DNA from 2 places in the Streptomyces sp. NPDC006487 genome. Region 2 is predicted to be linked to the other one. Evidence: riboswitches for the same ligand, from Rfam matches in the RefSeq annotation. Region 2 holds a riboswitch; the other holds the start of a gene.

Evidence for each region. Region 2 has a riboswitch for S-adenosylmethionine ahead of thrC (threonine synthase). Riboswitches for the same ligand answer to the same signal wherever they lie in the genome.
Region 1: linked by a shared signal. The riboswitch ahead of ACFYM0_RS28375 (aminotransferase class V-fold PLP-dependent enzyme) and the one ahead of thrC (threonine synthase) in region 2 are both predicted to bind S-adenosylmethionine.

Annotation. Positions count from the first base shown of each region.
Region 1 is NZ_JBIAHN010000017.1:31,098-38,747, forward strand. It holds gene ACFYM0_RS28355 (NYN domain-containing protein) at 1-1,249, opposite strand, end outside; gene ACFYM0_RS28360 (hypothetical protein) at 1,289-1,528, opposite strand; gene ACFYM0_RS28365 (rhomboid family intramembrane serine protease) at 1,664-2,398, shown strand; gene ACFYM0_RS28370 (Lrp/AsnC family transcriptional regulator) at 2,395-2,676, shown strand; gene ACFYM0_RS28375 (aminotransferase class V-fold PLP-dependent enzyme) at 2,988-4,400, opposite strand; SAM riboswitch class IV at 4,658-4,774, opposite strand; gene trpD (anthranilate phosphoribosyltransferase) at 4,890-5,954, opposite strand; gene ACFYM0_RS28385 (cytochrome bc complex cytochrome b subunit) at 6,180-7,650, opposite strand, start outside.
Region 2 is NZ_JBIAHN010000021.1:45,379-53,028, reverse strand. It holds gene ACFYM0_RS32195 (trehalose-6-phosphate synthase) at 1-1,168, opposite strand, end outside; gene ACFYM0_RS32190 (glucosyl-3-phosphoglycerate synthase) at 1,262-2,248, opposite strand; SAM riboswitch class I at 2,447-2,605, shown strand; gene thrC (threonine synthase) at 2,623-3,933, shown strand; gene ACFYM0_RS32180 (MoaD/ThiS family protein) at 3,971-4,249, shown strand; gene ACFYM0_RS32175 (cold-shock protein) at 4,656-4,862, shown strand; gene groL (chaperonin GroEL) at 5,231-6,853, shown strand; gene ACFYM0_RS32165 (hypothetical protein) at 6,956-7,090, opposite strand; gene ACFYM0_RS32160 (phosphoribosylanthranilate isomerase) at 7,396-7,650, shown strand, end outside.

The DNA of each region.
Region 1 (7,650 bases), on a different contig from region 2:
CCGCCGGTTCGGCGCGCACCAGCTGGCGGATCAGCTCGTCCGCCGTCACCCCGGCCTTGGAGAACAGCACCCGCACCCCGCGCGGCGGCGCGAGCAGCACGGGGGCGGCCAGCTCCGCCCCGTCGAAGACACAGGTCATCTCGGCGCCCGTCTGCGCGGCGAGCATCGACAGCCCGCCCAGCAGCCGCAGTCGCTGCTTCTCCAGCGGCATCGTCGGGTAGCCGGTCTTGGTGACGTTGTAGCCGTCGACCACCAGATGGGCCTGCGGCAGCGCCAGCAGCTGGTCCAGCAGCGCCGGGTCCGTCTCCGACAGGGCGCGCGCCGCGATGTCCTTCGGGGTCATCCGGCCCGGCTCCACGGCCTCCACCGTGTCGGCGGGCCGCGTGGAGACCGGCGGCAGCGCAAGCTCCCGGCGCAGTCCCGCGGCCGCGTCCAGCACGGTGTCCAGGAGCAGCCGCAGCCGCATGTCCTCGATGCTGCGCCCCTCGCGGGTGGCCCGGCGCGAGGTCTCCAGCGCCGATTCCACCTCTGCGAGGCGGGACTTGAGCCGCCGGCTCTCGCTCTCCGCGGTGGTCACCCGGGCGGCCGCCTCGGCGCGGATGCCGTCGACCTCCGCGTTGATCTTGCGCAGGGCGGCGTCGCCCCGCTTGACGTCGCTGAGGGCGCTGCGCAGCTTGCGCTGAAGCGATTCCGCTTCCTTGCGCGCCGCTTCCAGCTCGGCCCGCACCTGGTCGACACCCGTGCGCTGCAGTTCCCGTACGTGGGCCAGCTCCTCGCGGAGCCGCTCCATCTCGCGGCGGGCCTCCTCGTCGACCCGCTCGGCGTCGGCGCGCTGCGCCTCCTCGCCCGCGGCGGCGACCAGCTTGACCCAGCCGGCCGGCCGCAGGACGTACGCGGCGGCCGCGACGTCCAGCGGATCGGCGGCGGCGGGCGGCGCGCCCGACTCCAGCGCGGAGGCCAGGTCGGCCTGCGCCTCGCGGAGCTTCTCCGCGACCCGGCCCCGGAAGACGGGGTCGCTCTCCACGGCCGTGGCCATGGCGTTGCCCGCGAACTTGGCGCGCCGGGTCGGGGTGAAACGGGCGTACTGGCGCAACTGCGCCGGGAGGTCCGCGACCGTCAGCCCGCCGAAGGCGTCGGAGACGAGTGCGACGACCCGGCGCCGCACGCCTTCCGGCAGCGGGCGGTCGAGCACCTCCGCGGCGTCGCCGGCCGCGTCGGCCGGCTCAGCGCCGCTTGCTGGCTCCACAATCCGTCACCCCTACCGTCATTCACCTGTGGGCGGGACTCGTCAGGAGTCCGCGCCCGGCCTGTCGACGAGCTCGATCTGGTCCACCGCGTTGCACCAGCGACAGCGGACCGACTCGATGGTCTCATTGACCACCTCGCGCTCCTCGACCTTGGGCTCCCCGGCGAGGTCCAGGTGGACGTACTCCACTACCTTCGACGAACGGGTGACGTCGAAGCGCGTGAGGTTGCCGCACAGGGTGCAGCGCCACCGGGTGGTGTCGGTCGGCAGGGGAACCGTCATCAGGCCGCTCTCTCCTTCTATCGCTCACATGGAGCAAGCACGGCACCCTCCCGTGTCGTCACGGGTGGCGCGCGCGTGCGTGCGTAGCTCGTAACCCTACGGCCTGCCGCACCCGCTGGTGGGCCCGGCTGGGTCATGCTCGGTCGCATGATCGTAAGGTGGCAGGCCGTACGCGAGGCCGCCCGGGGCCCGGTGGTCACCCACGCGCTGATCGCCGGCTGCTGCGTGGTGTTCGTGCTGAGCCCGGCGTCGGGGCTGAACCCGGTCTACGGGACGGGCGATCAGCTGCTCGCCAACGGGACGGCGTACTTCCGGCGCTGGGGCGTGGTCCCGGACGAGCTGTTCACCGGCTCGGGCAGGGCGGCGCTCACCCCCCTCACGGCCCTGTTCGTGCACGGGAGCTGGCTGCACCTGCTGGGCAACATGCTCTTCCTCCACGTCTTCGGGGCGATGACGGAGCGGCGCATGGGCCGGGCCGGGTTCCTCTGCTTCTACGTCTGTACGGGCTACCTGGCCCTGGCGGCGTACGCGGCGGCCTACGCCTCCTCCGACCAGACCCTGGTCGGGGCCTCCGGGGCGATCTCCGCGGTCCTGGGCGCCTTCCTGTACCTCTTCCCCAAGGCGCGGGTGACGAGCCTGTTCCCGTTCCTGTTCTTCCTGCCGCTGCGCTTCCCCGCGTGGATCGTGCTGATGTTCTGGTTCGGGCTCCAGTGGCTGGCGGCGCACCGGGCGGCGAGCGGACCCGGAGTCGCCTATCTGGCCCACGTGGTGGGCTTCTCGGTGGGCTTCCTCTACGCGTGGGCCCGCTACCGGGGTGGGACTAGAGTGGGTCGACCAGTGACAGTAGGCGAGGGAGACAGCCAACCGTGATCACCGCACTCGTGCTCATCAAGACCAGCGTGGACCGGATCCCCGAGATCGCCGAGGCCATCGCCGCGCTGGACAGCGTCAGCGAGGTCTACTCGGTCACGGGTACGTACGACCTCATCGCCATGGTGCGGGTGTCCCGGCACGAGGACCTGGCCGACATCATCCCCGGCAGCATCAGCAAGATCCCGGGCGTGGAGGCGACGGACACGCACGTGGCGTTCCGCACGTACTCCCAGCACGACCTGGAAGCGGCCTTCGCGATCGGCCTCGACGCGTAGCGGCTTCAGAGCACGGGCAACGCCTCGCCCGGGCGGGCGGGGCGGCCCTCTTCCTGCCGGAAGAGACAGCCGCGCAGGTGGCCGGCGAGGTCCCCGTCGATGTGGGCGACGTACGCGCGGGCCCCGCCGGCGCTTCCCGCTCGTCCTCCCGGCGCGACACCGACCACTTCCGGTCCAGCGCCACGGCCCGCTCCCGCACGCGGGCCCGGTCGCGCCACCACCCGCGGATCAGCTCCGGGGTCCGGTGGTCGTCACCGTCCCGGGCCCGCGGCCGGTATCGGATCCCGGTGGGTCATGCCCCGAAGGCTCTCTCAGACGGCCGGGACGCAGCGGCCCTCTTCGGTGCGGTACTGCCACTTGGCGCCGTCCGCGACGAGCTCCTTGACCGCGCGGACGAAGCGGTCCACGTGCTCGTCGGGGGTGCCGGCGCCGAAGCTGACGCGGATCGCGTTCAGCGACCGCTCCCCCGGGGCCGCCTCCGGGGCTCCGCACTCGCCCTGGGCCTGCGGCTCGCTGCCGAGCAGCGTGCGGACCAGCGGGTGGGCGCAGAACAGGCCGTCGCGGACGCCGATGCCGTACTCGGCGGAGAGCGCGGCCGCGAAGTGCGAGCTGTTCCAGCCGTCGACGACGAAGGAGATGACGCCCACGCGCGGGGCGTCGTCGCCGAAGAGGGACAGGACGCGGACCGCCGGGACCTCGGCGAGGCCTTCGCGGACCTTGGCGATGAGGTGCTGCTCGCGGGCGACGAGGTTCTCGAAGCCTGCCTCGTTCAGCGCCTTGCAGGCGGAGGCGATGGAGTAGACACCGATGACGTTCGGGGAGCCGGCCTCGTGGCGGGCGGCGGTGGTGTGCCACTCGACGTCCACGCCGCCGTCCTCCCGGCGGGCCACCTTGCGGGAGGCGCCGCCGCCCGCGAGGTACGGCTCGGCCTCCTGCAGCCAGTCGGCGCGGCCGGCGAGCACGCCCGAGCCGAAGGGGGCGTAGAGCTTGTGTCCGGAGAAGGCGACCCAGTCCACGTCGAGGTCCTGGACCGAGACGGGGTGGTGCGGGGCCAGCTGGGCGGCGTCCAGGACGATGCGGGCGCCGTGGGCGTGCGCGGCGGCGGCGAGTTCCTTGACGGGCCACAGCTCGCCGGTGACGTTGGAGGCTCCGGTGACGCAGACCAGCGCGGGGCCGTAGGGGTCCCGGTCGGCCAGGGCGCGCTCCAGGGTGGCCACGGCCTCGTCCGGGGTGCGGGGGGCGTTGAGGTAGGTGACCTGGGCGTTCGTCCACGGGAGCAGCGAGGCGTGGTGCTCGGTCTCGAAGACGAAGACCTGGCAGCCGGCGGGGAGCACGGCGGCCAGCAGGTTGAGCGAGTCGGTGGTGGACCGGGTGAAGACCACCTGGTCGCAGGGGCGGCAGTCGAGGAACTCGGCGACCGTGACCCGGCTCTGCTCGAACAGGTCGGTGGAGAGCTGCGAGAGGTACCCGGCGCCGCGGTGGACGCTGCCGTAGTACGGGGCGTACGCGGCCACGTCGTCCCAGACCCGCTGGAGCGCGGGGGCGCTGGCCGCGTAGTCGAGGGCGGCGTAGGTGACCTCGCCGCCGGTGACGAGCGGCACGGTGACCTCGCGGCCGAGAACCGCCAGCGGCTCGGCACAGGCAGGGCCCTCGGCCGCGGAGGTGAGGGCGGCGGCAGTGGTGGTGGCGCCAGAGGCGAAGGACGCGGACAGGGTTGCGGACATGGCGGTATCTCCCGGCAGGCAGGTGTGAATGGCTTCGGTGTGCCCGTACGCGGATACGGCGCTGCGGCCGTTCGGGGTACGGGAGTGCCCCGGGAACGCGGATCGGCCGCCGCACACGGATGTGCTGCCGCAGGTGTGCTGCGGGTACGCGGAAGTGACCCTGTTCCGAGGGGTGAAGAAGGGGCGGAGTCGCCCTATCGCATTCGCTTGCTCACGGAAAACGCTCCTCGAGAGACCAGGACCCCTGGTGTTCGAGGGATCCGCGCTTGCCGTAGGCCTCACTGCCTACGACCTGGTCATCACCCGGGGCACCCCGCCACGGAAGGAGGGTTGCCGGACAGCAAGCCGGGGCCTAAACGCTGTCACTCGTGACCTGAGGAGCATCCTGCCACATGATCTTCCGAACGCAAGACCCCGGTCCACATGGCGGACCGGGGTCAGTGCCGGATCTTGGCCGGATCCCGTCGGAACGGTCAATCTTCCCGGCGGCTACGCGTTGCTCGCCGCCACCCAGCGGGCCAGCGCCTCCCGGGCCGCGCCCGAGTCCACCGACTCCGCCGCCCGTACGACACCGGCGGCGAGCTGCTCCTCCAGCGTGCCCGTGCCCGGGTCCAGGGCGACCAGGGCCGCCGCCGAGTTCAGCAGCACAGCGTCGCGCACGGGGCCGGTCTCGCCGGCCAGCAGGCGGCGGGCCACGTCGGCGTTGAACGAGGCGTCCGCCCCGGCCAGGGCGGAGACCGGGACCAGCGGGATGCCGATGTCGCGCGGGTCGAAGCCCTGCTCCCTGACCTCGCCGTCACGGACCCACCAGACCCGGGAGGTCGCCGTGGTGGTGAGCTCGTCGAGCCCGTCGTCACCGCGGAAGACCAGCGCCGAGGAGCCCCGCTCCGCCAGGACGCCCGCGACGATCGGGGCCACCCGCGCGTCGGCCACACCGGTGGCCTGCGCCCGGACCCGCGCCGGGTTGGTCAGCGGGCCGAGGAAGTTGAAGGTGGTCCGGATGCCCAGTTCCCGGCGGGCCGCCGCCACGTGCCGCAGCGCGGGGTGGAACTTGACGGCGAAGCAGAAGGTGATCCCGGCTTCCTCGGCCACCTCCACGACCCGCGCGGGGGTGAGGTCGAGGTTGACGCCCAGCTTCTCCAGGACGTCCGAGGAGCCGCTCGCGGAGGAAGCGGCCCGGTTGCCGTGCTTGACCACCTTGGCGCCCGTGCCGGCCACCACGACGGCCGACATCGTGGAGATGTTGACCGTCTTGGCCCCGTCGCCGCCGGTGCCGACGATGTCCACCGTCCGGCCCGGCACCTCGATCAGGTTGGCGTGTTCGTACATGGCGCGGACCAGGCCGTTGATCTCGGCCACGGTCTCCCCCTTGGCCCGCAGGGCGACGGCGAAGCCGGCGATCTGGGCGTCGGTGGCCTCCCCGCGCATGATCCGGTCCATGGCCCAGGCCGTGTCGTCGGCGCCGAGGTCACGGCCGGTCAGCAGGGCGTCCAGAAGGCCCGGCCAGCCGCGGGCCGCCACGCTGTCGCCGCCTGCCGGGGTCACCAGGTTCATGGTCCGCTCCTGCTGCTCATCGAGGATTCCACGTCGGATGGGAAGGGGATCAGCCTATCCAGCCCCGGGGACGGCAAAGAGCCCCGTCCAGACACTGGACGGGGCTCTCGCCGTGGCGACACCAGGACTGACCGAAATCAGTCCCTCAAGCAGTCATGCGTGGTGCGTACTGCGCCTGCGTGAATCTTGAAGCGTGTGAAGCGTGTGAAGCCGTGATGCGGGAGATCAGTGGTGGCCGTGGCCGCTCTGGATCTCCTTGTACTCCTCGACCGTGGGCTTCGGGATCTGGTTGTTCTCCCCGAAGTAGCCCTTGCTGAGCTTGACGCGGAGCTTCTCCAGCGGCTTCACCTTGCGCTCGACACCGTTCTCGTCGACCGTGGGGCCGATTTCGGCGGGCGCGTACTGCTCGTGCGAGGTGAGCGTGTGCAGCTTGCCCTGCGAGAGCGGCTCGTGGACCTCGACGAACTCACCGTGCGGCAGGCGCTTGATGACGCCGGTCTCGCGACCGTGCAGCACCTTGTCGTGGTCCCGGCGCTGGAGGCCGAGGCAGATCCGCTTGGTGATGACGAACGCGATGACCGGACCCACGAAGAACCCGATGCGGGCGAACCAGGTGATCGAGTTGATCGACAGGTGGAAGTACTGCGCGAACATGTCGTTTCCACCGGCGATCAGCAGGATGACGTACCACGTCAGCCATGCCACACCGAAGGCCGTACGCGTCGGGGCGTTGCGCGGGCGGTCCAGGATGTGGTGCTCGCGCTTGTCCCCGGTGACCCAGGACTCGATGAACGGGTAGACCGCGATCACGGCCAGGACCAGCGGGAAGATCACCAGCGGGATGAAGACACCCAGGACGAGGGTGTGGCCCCACAGGTTGATCTCCCAGCCCGGCATGGCACGGATCAGACCCTCGGAGAAGCCCATGTACCAGTCCGGCTGCGCACCCGTGGACACGTGGTCCGGACGGTACGGGCCGAGCGCCCAGATCGGGTTGATCGTGGCGATCGCCGAGACGACCGCGATGACACCGAAGACCAGGAAGAAGAAGCCTCCGGCCTTGGCCATGTAGACCGGGAGCAGCGGCATGCCGACGACGTTCTTCTCGGTCCGGCCGGGGCCCGCGTACTGGGTGTGCTTGTGGTAGATCACCAGGATCAGGTGGGCCACCAGCAGGCCCATCATGATGCCGGGCAGCAGCAGGATGTGGACCGAGTAGAACCGGGCCACGAAGTCGCCGCCGGGGAACTCTCCGCCGAACAGGAAGAACGACAGGTACGTGCCGACGACCGGCACGGCCAGGACCGCGCCCTCCATGAAGCGGACACCGGTGCCCGAGAGCAGGTCGTCCGGCAGGGAGTAGCCGGTGAAACCGGTGAACATGCCGAGGACCAGCAGCAGGAAGCCGAAGACCCAGTTCACCTCGCGCGGCTTGCGGAACGCGCCGGTGAAGAAGACGCGCATCATGTGCACGAGCATCGCCGCGATGAAGATCAGCGCCGACCAGTGGTGGATCTGCCGGATGAGCAGGCCGCCGCGGACGTCGAAGCTGATGTGGAGCGTGGAGCGGAAGGCCTCCGACATCGCGACACCCTGCATGGGGATGTACGAACCGTCGTAGTGCACTTCGTTCATGCTCGGGTGGAAGAACAGCGTCAGGTACACACCCGTGAGGATGAGGATGATGAAGCTGTAG
Region 2 (7,650 bases):
GTGCCACGTCGGCCAGCCGGTACGCCGCCAGCGACCGCGCGAAGTCGTCCTCGACCGAGACCAGGACCGGCTGCCAGCCGGCCGTGCCGAACTCCGCGTTGATCGAGGCCGCCAGCTCCCGCACCGACTCGGTGTACTCCCGGTAGACGGTCAGGTCCTGCCGGGACGGGTACGCGGAGGCCAGGTGGACCACCCGCTCCCGCCACTCGGGGTGCGTGACCAGCAGCTCCCGGTACGCCAGCAGCCCCCGCAGGATGTTCTTCGACAGCTCCGTCCGGTCCACCCGGACGATCGTCTTCAGCCCGCCGACCTCCGCCCGCAGCGCCGCCAGCTTGTCGTCCACCTCGGGCCGGTGCGCGAGCGCGCGCAGCTCGTCCCCGTCCACGCCGAGGGGGTAGTGCGCCACCGCGGCGAACCGCTTCTCCTCGTACTTCTGAACGTCCGCGAGCAGCTTGCGGTGCCATACTCCGGGCTTCCCGTCCCGGGGAAAGTAGGGGTCCGCGATGCCGCTCGTGTCATCGAAGTGTGCGCCGGCGATGAAGTTGTGGGCCCACTCCCACGTGTGGAAGCCGAGCCTGTCCGCCCCGAGCATCCCCCACAGCAGCTGGCTCCGGATGTCCGCCGGGAGCATCTCCAGGAACTCCCGCGAGGCCCACGGCGTGTGCGTGAAGTGCCCGATCCGCAGGTCCGGGCGGAGCTCCCGGAGCATTCCGGGGGCGAGGGCCAGGTGGTAGTCCTGGATCAGGACCGTCGCCCCCTCGGCCGCCTCCTGCGCCAGCGCCGCCGCGAAGGCCTCGTTGTAGGTGACGTACGAGCCCCACTGCCGCCGGAACTCCGCGTCGAAGACCGGCTCGCGCGGGATCTCGTACAGGTGGTGGTGGAGGAACCACAGCACCGAGTTCGCGATGCCGTTGTACGCGCCGTCGTAGACCTCCGGGTCGATGGGCAGCATCCGTACGCCCGGCTCGCGGACCCCGCGCCGTACCGCCTCCCGGTCCGCGTCGGACAGGGCCGCGCAGACCCACAGCGCCCCCGGCTGCTGCGCGAGGGCGGTGGAGAGGCCGGAGACGAGACCGCCCCCGCCGCGTCGGGCACTGAGCGTTCCGTCGTCGGCGAGGGCGTACGAGAGGGGGCCGCGATTCGCGGCGACGAGCACCTGGGAAGCCATGCGGCGAACCTAGCCCGCCCCGCCTCCGGTCAAACGTCGCCGCCCGCGTGTGCGCCCGACCGAGAGGAAGACCACACCTCGAGGCCGGTGCCTTCACGCCACGCGACGGCGCGCGTACTCCTCGATGTCGAGCATCGGGGGCCGCTCCTCGGTGTCCACGGCGTAGGTGTGCGGTACGAACCCCTCCGGGCCCCGCTCGAACTGCGTCAGCTCCGGGCGTACGAGGTGCCCGCGCGCGAGCCTGGCCTGCGCCGTGCGGTAGATCGCCGCGGCCATCCGCCCCAGCGCCTGGCCGTCCTGGTGGCGGTGCAGCCGTACGCCCACGTCCACCTGGGCCAGCGCGTCCAGCCCGGCCGTGTGCAGCGCGTCCACCAGCAGGCCCAGCTCGACTCCGTAGCCCACGGGGAACGGCAGCCGCTCCAGCAGCTCGCGGCGTACGGCGTACTCGCCGCCCAGCGGCTGGACGAAGCCGGCCAGCTGCGGCCAGTGGAGGTTGAGCAGCGGACGGGCCACCAGCTCCGTGACCCGGCCGCCCTGCCCGTTGGCCTTGGCGGAGGCCGGGCCGGCCGGGTCGCCGAACTCCTGGCCGAGGGGCCGGTCGTACATGGCCTTGACGAACCGCACGTCCGGATCGGTCAGCAGCGGGCCGACGATCCCCGAGACGAAGTCGGCCGAGAAATCGCGCAGGTCCGCGTCCACGAAGCAGACGATGTCGCCGCTCGTGACGAGCAGCGAGCGCCACAGCACCTCGCCCTTGCCGGGCAGCGCCGGGATCCGCCGCAGGACCTCGTCGCGGTGCACCACCCGGGCCCCGGCCTTGGCCGCGACCTCGGCGGTGCGGTCCGTGGAGCCCGAGTCGATCACGACGAGCTCGTCCACCAGGGGCACCGGCAGGCCCTCGATCAGATCGCGCCGGATCACCTCGACGATCTCGCCGACCGTCGCCTCCTCGTTCAGCGCCGGCAGCACCACGCTCACCGTGGTGCCCGCTGCCCGCTTGGCCGAAAGCAGCTGGCCGAGCGGTCGGTCGGCGGCTGACCAGGAGCGGTCTGCCAACCAGCGCTCCACCTCTTCCAGCACCTTCAGCACTCCCTGGTTCATCATCGGGTTCATCAGTGGTTTGGACCGAATTGTGATCCATCTCGCGGTTCGGACGGCTGTCTCAACCACCCGGGCCTTCGGTTACAGTCTTGAACAACGCGAAGGTCCACCGCATGCCGGGGGTCCCCGCGTACAAACGCACCGGCGCGCCACAGAGCGCGTGTGCCGGTGCCATACCGCTCATCCAGAGGGGCAGAGGGACACGGCCCGTTGAAGCCCCGGCAACCCTCCAGTCGGTTCTCGCGATCGCGCACACCAGCGCCGCCAGCGAGGTCCCCGGCTAGGGAAGGTGCCAATTCCGTCTCATGGCGAAGTGCGCCATGGGGAAGATGAGGAGAAAGGGCCTCGCCATCATGGCTGCACAGTCTGTCGCAACCTCTGCCGAAACCGTTGAAACCAGCGCTTCCGGCACCTCTGTCGATCTCGGTCCCGCCACCGGCCTTTCCTGTCGTGAGTGCGGTACCCGCTTCGAGCTCGGCCCGATCTTCGCCTGCGCCGAGTGCTTCGGACCGCTCGAAGTCGCCTACGAGCTGCCGCTGGGCGACCCGGAAGCCCTGCGCGCCGCCATCGAGGCCGGCCCCAACAACATCTGGCGCTACGCGCCGCTGCTGCCCGTCCCGGCGGACGTGGCCTCCAAGCCGAGCCTGAACCCCGGCTTCACCAAGCTCGTGGACGCGGCCAACCTGGCCAAGGAGCTCGGCGTCACCGGCAAGCTGTACGTCAAGGACGACTCCGGCAACCCGACGCACTCCTTCAAGGACCGCGTCGTGGCCATCGCCGTCGAGGCCGCCCGCGCCTTCGGCTTCACCACCCTCTCCTGCTCCTCCACCGGCAACCTGGCCGGCGCCGTCGGCGCCGCGGCCGCCCGCGCCGGCTTCCGCTCCTGCGTGTTCATCCCGCACGACCTGGAGCAGGGCAAGGTCGTCATGGCCGGTGTCTACGGTGGCGACCTCGTCGGCATCGAGGGCAACTACGACGACGTCAACCGCTTCTGCTCCGAGCTCATCGGCGACCCGCTGGGCGAGGGCTGGGGCTTCGTCAACGTCAACCTGCGCCCGTACTACGGCGAGGGCTCCAAGACCCTGGCGTACGAGATCTGCGAGCAGCTCGGCTGGCAGCTGCCCGACCAGATCGTCATCCCGATCGCCTCCGGCTCGCAGCTCACGAAGATCGACAAGGGTCTGCAGGAGCTGATCAAGCTCGGCCTCGTCGAGGACAAGCCGTACAAGATCTTCGGTGCCCAGGCCGAGGGCTGCTCGCCCGTCTCGACCGCCTTCAAGGCCGGTCACGAGGTGGTCCGCCCGCAGAAGCCGAACACCATCGCCAAGTCGCTGGCCATCGGCAACCCGGCGGACGGCCCGTACGTCCTGGACATCGCGCGCCGTACCGGCGGCTTCGTCGAGGACGTCAACGACGAGCAGGTCGTCGAGGCCATCAAGCTCCTCGCCCAGACCGAGGGCATCTTCGCCGAGACCGCGGGCGGCGTGACCGTCGGCGTGACGAAGAAGCTCATCGAGAACGGGCAGCTCGACCCCGCGCTGACCACCGTGGTCCTGAACACCGGTGACGGCCTCAAGACCCTGGAGGCGGTGGCCGAAGGTGGTGGCCAGACCGCCACCATCCGCCCGAGCCTGGACGCGTTCCGCGCCGCCAACCTGGCCTGATCCTCTTCTCCCTGCACACCGGAAAGGCAGTAGCGCCATGAGCGTCAACGTCCGCATCCCCACCATCCTGCGCACCTACACCGGCGGCCAGGCCGAGGTCCCCGCCGAGGGCGCGACCCTCGAAGAGGTCATCCGGTCCCTGGAGGCCAGCCACCCCGGCATCGCCGCGCGCGTCCTGGACGACCAGGGCAAGCTGCGCCGCTTCGTCAACGTCTACGTGAACGACGACGACGTGCGCTTCGAGGGCGGGCTGCAGACCTCCACCCCGGACGGCGCCGGCATCTCGATCATTCCCGCCGTCGCGGGCGGCTGCTGAGCCCTCGTACGGCTTGCGCGAGACCTCGTAGAAACTGAATTGCCCCCTCCGTTACCAAACGGAGGGGGCAATTCTGCTGGGTTGGGCGCGGTAGAGTTGGGGAAGTCCCCTCCGCTGTTCTTGCCCGCCGCATATGAGCGGGCCGCGAGAGGGTTGACATTGAGTCAACATGCAAGTGCGCTATGGGTCCTTGGCGTGGTTTGTCCGGCCCGAGTTGCCCTGGAATATTCCGAGTTTTCACCCTATTTCAATCTTTTACTGTGTCCAGAATTCTCGTCGGAATGACCTGTTGCAGACAGCAGCGGTGCGGATACATTCAGCCCCGGTCGAGGCGTTCCGGCGCAAGTTCTGACCCGGGACCGCGAAGTGCGGTCCTGCGCAAGGGCCAGTAATAGGGGAGTTAGGCATGGCTCAGGGCACCGTCAAGTGGTTCAACGCGGAGAAGGGCTACGGCTTCATCGCGGTCGACGGTGGTGCGGATGTGTTCGTCCACTACAGCGCCATCCAGATGGACGGGTACCGCACCCTTGAAGAGGGTCAGCGGGTCGAGTTCGAGATCTCGCAGGGCCAGAAGGGTCCGCAGGCGGACATGGTCAAGCTCGCCGCCGGCTAGTCCGACCGCGATCGACCACCGACACGTACGGGCCACGCACAGCGGCCGCGTGCGACGGCACAACGGCATATGTACGAGGGGCCCACATCCTGGACACGGGATGCGGGCCCCTCGTGCGTGGCGGCTCCGGCACCCTTGGCGCGCCCGGCTGTTCATCCCGGGTTGCCCGAAGCCGCTTGCACTCGAGGGGGTCGAGTGCTAATCATTGGCGTTAGCACTCTCCTGGTGAGAGTGCTACCTATACGAGGACCGGGTCAGTGAGGCCCACGGGGTCCGGCGGGAAGAAACCGCCGGGCACGCAGGCCGTCCGTCGCGGGCGCGGGCGCGGTCCGGGAGCAATCCACCGCTGTCCGGGAGGACCACTTCAGATGGCCAAGATCATTGCGTTCAACGAGGAGGCCCGGCGCGGTCTCGAGCGAGGCATGAACCAGCTCGCCGACGCCGTCAAGGTCACCCTTGGCCCCAAGGGTCGCAACGTCGTCCTTGAGAAGAAGTGGGGCGCCCCCACGATCACCAACGATGGTGTCTCCATCGCCAAGGAGATCGAGCTCGAGGACCCGTACGAGAAGATCGGCGCCGAGCTGGTCAAGGAAGTCGCCAAGAAGACGGACGACGTCGCCGGCGACGGTACGACCACCGCCACCGTTCTCGCCCAGGCGCTCGTCCGCGAGGGCCTGCGCAACGTGGCCGCCGGTGCGAACCCGATGGCCCTCAAGCGCGGTATCGAGAAGGCCGTCGAGGCCGTCTCCGCCGCCCTGCTGGCGCAGGCCAAGGATGTCGAGACCAAGGAGCAGATCGCTTCGACGGCCTCCATCTCCGCCGCCGACACCCAGATCGGCGAGCTCATCGCCGAGGCCATGGACAAGGTCGGCAAGGAAGGCGTCATCACGGTCGAGGAGTCGCAGACCTTCGGCCTGGAGCTCGAGCTCACCGAGGGCATGCGCTTCGACAAGGGCTACATCTCGGCGTACTTCGCCACCGACATGGAGCGCATGGAGTCGTCCCTCGACGACCCGTACATCCTGATCGTCAACTCCAAGATCGGCTCGGTCAAGGACCTGCTGCCGCTCCTGGAGAAGGTCATGCAGTCCGGCAAGCCGCTGCTGATCATCGCCGAGGACGTCGAGGGCGAGGCGCTCTCCACCCTCGTCGTCAACAAGATCCGCGGCACCTTCAAGTCCGTCGCCGTCAAGGCCCCGGGCTTCGGTGACCGTCGCAAGGCCATGCTCGGCGACATCGCCATCCTCACGGGCGGCACGGTCATCTCCGAGGAGGTCGGCCTCAAGCTCGAGAACGCCGGTCTCGACCTGCTCGGCCGCGCCCGCAAGGTCGTCATCACCAAGGACGAGACCACCATCGTCGACGGTTCCGGTGACAGCGACCAGGTCCAGGGTCGCGTCAACCAGATCCGCGCCGAGATCGAGAACTCCGACTCGGACTACGACCGCGAGAAGCTGCAGGAGCGCCTGGCGAAGCTCGCCGGCGGTGTTGCGGTCATCAAGGCCGGAGCCGCGACCGAGGTCGAGCTCAAGGAGCGCAAGCACCGCATCGAGGACGCCGTTCGCAACGCGAAGGCGGCCGTCGAAGAGGGCATCGTCGCCGGTGGCGGCGTGGCCCTGCTGCAGGCCTCCTCGGTCTTCGACAAGCTCGAGCTCACCGGCGACGAGGCGACCGGCGCCAACGCCGTCAAGCTCGCGCTGGAGGCCCCGCTCAAGCAGATCGCCGTCAATGGTGGTCTCGAGGGTGGCGTCGTCGTGGAGAAGGTCCGCAACCTGCAGATCGGTTGGGGCCTGAACGCCGCGACCGGCGAGTACGTGGACATGATCGCCGAGGGCATCATCGACCCGGCGAAGGTCACCCGCTCCGCCCTGCAGAACGCGGCGTCCATCGCGGCTCTCTTCCTCACCACCGAGGCCGTCATCGCCGACAAGCCCGAGAAGGCCGGCGCCGCTGCCGGCGGCGGCATGCCGGGCGGCGACATGGACTTCTGATCCACCCCCGGGCTCCGGCCCGAAGGTAGATCGGCTGTTCGCATCACGTACCGAGGGCGGCACCCCCAGCTGGGGGTGCCGCCCTCGGGCGTTTGCGCGGGCCTAGAAGCCGGTGGTGTCGATGTCGAAGTCGAACGGCTCCGGGACGTGCAGGGGCCGGCCGAACGAGACCGTCTTGCGGGAGCGGTATCCGTGAGGGGAGGGGTCCCAGAAGCAGGTGATCTCCGAGTGCTGCATGTCGACAGTGCCGCTCCGTCCGCGTGGAGTCCCTCTGCTTCGAAGGCCGCCTCGTCCGCGACGTACAGGTCCGGACCATAGCCGCGCTCGGCCGCCGCGAACCGGAAGAGGAAGGGTGAGGTGTCCGCGAAGTGCCCCTCGGGGACGTGTGCCTGGAGCTGCTCTCGCAGGAGACGCATGCGACGGGAGTGGCGCAGCTTGGAGCCTGAATGTGTGCCTCGTCCCAGGCTAGCGGCGGGCAGACCGCCGTGCCCGGCCTATGGGACGGACCGCCCCAGCCCCCCGACCTTTGGTTGACTGCAGGCATGACTGATGTGTTCGTCAAGATCTGCGGGCTCAAGACCGCGCACGACGTCGAGGTCGCCGTGACAGCCGGAGCCGATGCCGTCGGCTTCGTGTTCGCGCCCGGCAGTCCGCGTACGGTCGACGCCGCCACCGCGCGGGAGCTGGCCGCCGGGGTGCCGGACGGGGTGCTGACCGTCGGCGTGTTCCGGGGGCAGTCCGTCGCCGAGGTGCGGCGGTTCGCCGAGGAGAGCGGCGTACGGGGCGTGCAGCTGCAC